Linked DNA regions of Pelagicoccus sp. SDUM812003. The protein of the gene in region 1 interacts with the protein of each later gene in a pairwise test. Links are inferred from orthologs where the notes say so. Each region holds a gene or a part of one and is shown in the gene's direction. Other genes may lie near its edges.

Region 1 (2,917 bases):
GAAGATCGCCGAGCGACTCGTTTCCGCCCAGCAGGACGCGGCCATGCTGACCACTTTCAACGAAGCGGACATGACCGCCATCAAGGAGCTCCGCGCCAAGTACCAGGACAGTTTCGTCAAGAAGCACGGCATCAAGCTGGGCTTCATGTCTTTCTTCGTAAAGGCAGTGGTGCAAGCGCTGCAGGAGGTACCTGGAATCAACGCTCAGATCGATGGCGACGAAATCATCCAAAATCACTACTTCGACATCGGGGTCGCTGTATCCACAGAAAAAGGACTGATGGTCCCCGTCATTCGCGATTGCGATCAGCTCAACCTGGCTGGCATCGAAAAATCCATCATCGAATACGCCAAAAAAGCTCGGGAAGGAAAGATCCAGATCGACGACCTACAGGGCGGCGTATTCACCATCACCAACGGGGGCATCTTCGGCTCCATGCTTTCCACTCCCATCCTCAATGCTCCGCAAAGCGGCATCCTCGGCATGCATGCCATCCAGGAACGCCCTGTCGCTGTGAAGGGCCAAGTGGAAATACGCCCGATGATGTATTTGGCCGTCTCATACGATCACCGCATCGTCGACGGTAAGGAAGCGGTCACCTTCCTCGTCAAGGTGAAGGAAGCCCTGGAGGATCCGACTCGCTTGCTTCTCGACGTCTAACCTTGCCTGTTCACCGACCGTCCCGATAGAGACGATCCGTAGCTCAAACTGTAATGTCTGATAAAAACTCTTTCGATGTGGCCGTTATCGGCGGCGGACCCGGCGGCTATGTTGCGGCCATCCGCTGCGCCCAGCTTGGGCTGAAAACCGCCTTGGTGGAAAAACGCAAGGCGCTCGGCGGCACCTGTCTGAACATCGGCTGCATTCCTAGCAAAGCCCTCCTCCACACTAGCGAGCAGTTCCTTTTCGCCAAGAAGCACGCCAAGGAGTCCGGCGTGGAAATCTCGGGCGATGTATCGTTGAATTTGGATACAGTGATGAAAAAGAAGGACAAGGTGGTCAAGCAGCTCACTGGCGGCGTAGACATGCTCGTGAAGAAACGCGGCATCACTCGCTTCAATGGCCACGGAAAGCTTCTGGGAGACGGCAAGATCAGCGTGGACGAAAAGGACGAGCTTTCCGCTAAGCACATCATTTTGGCCACAGGATCGGTCCCGGTGGAGCTTCCATTCATGAAGTTCGACGGCGAGACGATCGTGTCGAGCGATCACGCGCTTTCCTTCGACAAGGTGCCCGAAGAATTCGTGGTCATCGGCGCCGGTGCCATCGGCTTGGAACTGGGATCCGTCTGGAGCCGCTACGGTTCAAAGGTCACCGTCCTAGAGTTTCTACCGAAGATCGCGGCCGGATCGGATGACGATGTATCCAAATTCCTGGAACGCTGCTTCAAGAAGCAGGGCATGACCATTCACACCGAAACCAAGGTGACCGGCTCGAAGGAGATCGACGGAAAGCTCAACGTGGTGGCGGAAAAGAAAGGCAAGGAAATCACCGTGCCCGCCGACAAGGTTCTCGTGGCGGTAGGACGCAAGCCCTACACGGAAAACCTCGGCCTCGACAAGGTCGGCATCGAGCCCGACAAGCGTGGCTTCATCGAAATCGACGATCACTTTAAGACCTCCGCAGACGGCGTCTACGCTATCGGCGACATCGTGCGCGGGCCCATGCTCGCCCACAAGGCCGAGGAAGAAGGCGTGGCCATTGCCGAGATGATCGCAGGCAAAGCGGGCCACGTGAACTACGATGTCATCCCAGGCGTCATCTACACCGAGCCCGAAGTGGCGACCGTCGGCCTCACCGAGGCTCAAGCCAAGGAAAAGGACATCAAGGTGAAGGTCGGAAAGTTCCCTCTCGCCGCCAACGGTCGGGCCATCGCCTCCGACGCCACCGACGGCATGGTCAAGATCATCGCCTGCGCCGAAACCGACAAGATCCTCGGCGGCCAAGTCGTGGCAAAAGGCGCCAGCGAAATGATCGCCGAAATCGTGACCCACATGGAGTACGGCGGAAGCGCCGAAGACCTCGGCCGCACCGTTCACGCCCATCCGACCATTTCCGAATCCATCAAGGAAGCCGGACTGGCGGTAGACGGAGCAGCGATCCACTCCTTGTAAACGAGCAGCTGGCGGCGGCTCGCCAGCCCCAACCGCGCGACAATGCCCGCCAGGCCAGCAGGTTGCGATTCCGATCTTTAAACCTGTCGGCTGGCCCCGCCGCCCCCTGGCATCGCTCCCAAAATCGGAGCACCAGGCCGCCGCATCCGCCATCCAACGCTCACCAGGCCGCCGCATCGACCGCCACCGGTCACGCAACTCGTTTTTGCAACGTTACAAAGATTAGTTGCACGACTCCCGGCGCCCTATCGCTCCCGCGACGCTCCGGTTTCGAAAATTTATTTGGAACGATTCCAATTTTCACTTGATATTTAGAATTATTCTCATTTGATCCTGCGACTTAGAGTTATTCTAAATAACCCCGCCAACAGATGAACAACGAAATCGACACAGAGGTACTCAACCGGAAGCTTGCCGCTTCGGGGCTGCGGTCGACTCGCCAGCGCGAAGTCGTCTATGGCGCCATTCTGTCAAAGCGCGATCATCCGACCGCCGACGAGATCTTCGCCCGGGCCAAGCTGGAGATGCCGACCATCTCCCTAGCCACTGTCTACAACTGCCTCGAAACCTTGGTGCAGTGCGATCTGATCAAGCAGGTCCATTTGGAGCGCGAATCCACCCGCTACTGCCCCAACCTCACCGAGCACGCCCATTTTCACGACAACGAAAGCGGCGACATCTACGACGTGCAGCTAGACGCTGCCACCATCCAGAAGCTGACCTCCCTGCTCCCCTCCGGCTTCGTGGTCGGCTCCATAGACATCACCTTTCGCGGCAAGGCCGCCGCTTCATCGACGTCCTA
Region 2 (3,012 bases), on another replicon or contig:
CCGAACAAAACGTGGTCCTTCGCATCCTCGATGGAGAACAGATAGGCACCTTGTTCAAACCGGCCGCCACTCCGATCGCCTCCAAGAAGCGCTGGCTCACCTACTTCCAGCGTCCAAACGGCTCCGTGGTCATCGACCAAGGCGCCTGCACCGCTCTAGCCGAGCGAGGACGCAGTTTGCTGGCCCCAGGCGTTTTGCGCGTGGAAGGCATATTCGAGAGCGGAGAAGTGATCGACATCATTTCCACCGATGGCACCATCATCGGTCGCGGCCAGACCGCCTTTTCCTCGGTGGAGATCGAAGAAATCATCAGCAAGCGCAGTCCCGACGTGGAAAAGCTTCATCCGGATCGCAATCGTCTGGAGATCATCCACCGCGACGAGATGGCGATCCTCTAGCTCGATTTCCGCCAACGGGCGGCTCCCTCGCCGTCTCGCTCTTGCTCAGTCCGCATCTCCCTGCAGATAAGGCTTCTTATCTCCCAATTGTTTCCTTTGACTTCACCGCGATGGATTTCGAACTGAACGCCGCCTTTCCACCGATGGAGCTCCCCGAGATCGATTTTCGCTCGGAGCTCAACGACGAGCAGTTCGAAGCGGTGACGGCGGAACCTGGACCGCTACTCATCCTGGCAGGAGCCGGATCCGGCAAGACCCGCACCCTAACCTACCGCGTCGCCTACCTGCTCTCAAAAGGCGTATCTCCAGGCGAAATCCTGCTGCTCACCTTCACCAACAAGGCGGCCAAGGAAATGCTCAGCCGAGTGGAGGAACTCACCGCGGTGGAGCCCCGTCGCTTTTGGGGCGGCACCTTCCACAGCATCGGACACCGCCTCTTGCGCATCCATGGCGAAGCGATCGATTTGCCAAAAAACTTCACCATTCTCGACGCTGGCGAGGCGGAAACGGTGCTCAAGCACGCGGTGGAGTCCGTGGACTCCGCATTCTTCAAGGACAAGACCCATCCGAAGCCCGGTCCGCTCTCCTCCATCATCAGCATGGCGCGAAACACCCGCGAGAGCATCGAGAGAACGGTGATCGACTACTTCCCTCAGCACCACGATTTCATCGATCAGATCGAAGGCTTCGCCCTCGCATACAAGAAGCTGAAGCTCACTCAAAACGTGGTCGACTACGACGATTTGCTCGTTTTCTGGCTCAAGCTTCTGGATACAGCCCCCGAGGTCGCTCAGTACTACCAGAAGCGCTTTCGCCACACTTTGGTCGATGAATATCAGGATACCAATGTGCTCCAAGCGGAGATCGTGGACAAGATGGCCACCAACCATCAGATCATGGCGGTGGGCGACGACGCGCAATGCATCTACTCCTGGCGTGGAGCGAACTTCCAAAACATCATCACGTTTCCGGATCGCCACCCCAACACCCGAATTCTACGCATCGAAACCAACTACCGAAGCACGCCGGAAATCCTCCGCATGGCCAACGCGGTCATCCAAAATCGTACCAGCCAAGGTTTCGACAAGGAGCTGCGCCCATTCAAGCCTTCGAGTCAAAAGCCCTATGTTATCCAGGCTATGGATACACGCGAGCAGGCTCAGTTCATCATTACTCGCATTCGAGGTTTGATCGACGAAGGCCGCGACCCGCGAGAAATCGCCATCCTCTACCGTTCGCATTTCGTAGCGCTCGATATGCAAATGGAGCTTTCCCGGGCCGGCATACCCTACCAGATCACCAGCGGCGTGCGCTTCTTCGAACAAGCCCACATCAAAGACCTCGTGGCTCATCTTAGATTGGTTTACAATCCAGCAGACGCCACCGCGTTTTTCCGCATCACTCAGCTTCTCCCAAAAGTTGGTGAGAAAACATCTCAGAAGCTCTACAACCTGGTGGCGGAAGCGGCGAAATCCCAGCAGCTCGATTTCATCGATATGCTCGCTCGACCGGAGATCCTGAAAAAAGTCCCTGCGGGAGCCCGCGCCGATTGGGAATCGCTAGCCATCACCCTTCGGGACATGAAGCAGATCGCTGACGGCGGTTCACCCGACGAGGTTGTGCAAATGGGGATAGACGGCTGGTACTCCTCGTATCTGCAGGGCGCATACTCCAACTACTTGAACCGCTTGGAGGATCTGAACTCCTTGGTCGGATTCGCGGCGCGTTTCGAAGAGATGCAGGATCTGATCGCCCAGATCACCCTTCTGAACTCCGAAACGTCCGGCCGCCTCGACGAGTCCGACGAATGCATCCGACTCACCACCGTGCACCAAGCCAAAGGGCTTGAGTACGACGTCGTGTTTCTCATAGGCATCGCCGACGGATTTTTCCCGACTCGCCGTTCAATCGACACCGGCGACACGGAAGAGGAACGTCGGCTATTCTATGTCGCCGTCACGCGAGCTCGGGACGAGCTCTACATAACGTATCCAAAGATGAATACCAAAGGCGGACCTAGCATGTTCCTAAATCCGAGCCGTTTTCTGCAGGAGCTCTCGACCGACCTTTTCGAACCGATTCGCATTCGTCGCAACTATGGCTGGTAGCCAATTCACGATCATGAAAGCGTTCATATCCCTCATTCTCTTCCTCGCCATGACCAGCTTCGCGCAGGCCGAGCTGACCATCATCTCCACTGAACATCGCGACGCTGACAGCTTCAAGCGGCTCTCCGAATACCTAACGGGGAAACGGAGCGATGGAAGATACTCTGTGCTGCGCACGCTGCCCGAATCCAGAGACGGTTTCTACATTTCGCTCAAGTCCGAGAGCAAAGAAACGCCCGCGTCCACCGACAAAGTCGTACTCAGCTTCGTTCGTCCCGGTACCCAAGAAATCGAGACACGAGTCTTCGAACAGGCCAAACTAAGCAAGAAGCGCATCCTGGTCGGACTGACCGGCGAGCAATGGTCGCAGGCCGACTCCTGGCCAGTGGCATGGAAGGTCGAATTTTTCGACGCCGACGAGACGCTTCTTGATAGCGTGACCAGCTTCCTCTGGTCCGAATAGCCGACGGGTATGAGCGTTACTTGGAGCGATTGGCTTCCGCTCG

The links.
Region 2: the proteins of lpdA (region 1) and QEH54_RS21960 interact in binary tests that used the Escherichia coli proteins (3 or more experiments, as listed by UniProt). The link is inferred for Pelagicoccus sp. SDUM812003 from one-to-one orthologs.

What each region holds. Positions count from the first base shown.
Region 1 is NZ_JARXHY010000002.1:237,125-240,041, forward strand. What follows is about bases 11-2,914. They hold lpdA (dihydrolipoyl dehydrogenase), read left to right. Parts: upstream 11-714; coding sequence 715-2,115; downstream 2,116-2,914. Other genes in these bases: odhB (2-oxoglutarate dehydrogenase complex dihydrolipoyllysine-residue succinyltransferase), read left to right, coding at 11-661; QEH54_RS03245 (transcriptional repressor), read left to right, coding at 2,487-2,914. Outside these bases: more of odhB, read left to right, coding at 1-10; more of QEH54_RS03245, read left to right, coding at 2,915-2,917. UniProt on the Escherichia coli protein: Lipoamide dehydrogenase is a component of the glycine cleavage system as well as of the alpha-ketoacid dehydrogenase complexes.
Region 2 is NZ_JARXHY010000030.1:2,482-5,493, forward strand. What follows is about bases 9-3,007. They hold QEH54_RS21960 (ATP-dependent helicase), read left to right. Parts: upstream 9-508; coding sequence 509-2,506; downstream 2,507-3,007. Other genes in these bases: proB (glutamate 5-kinase), read left to right, coding at 9-398; QEH54_RS21965 (hypothetical protein), read left to right, coding at 2,520-2,969; QEH54_RS21970 (DNA glycosylase), read left to right, coding at 2,979-3,007. In the rest of the region: more of proB, read left to right, coding at 1-8; more of QEH54_RS21970, read left to right, coding at 3,008-3,012. UniProt on the Escherichia coli protein: A helicase with DNA-dependent ATPase activity. Unwinds DNA duplexes with 3'-5' polarity. Translocates on single-stranded DNA with 3'-5' polarity. Initiates unwinding more efficiently from a nicked substrate than double-stranded DNA.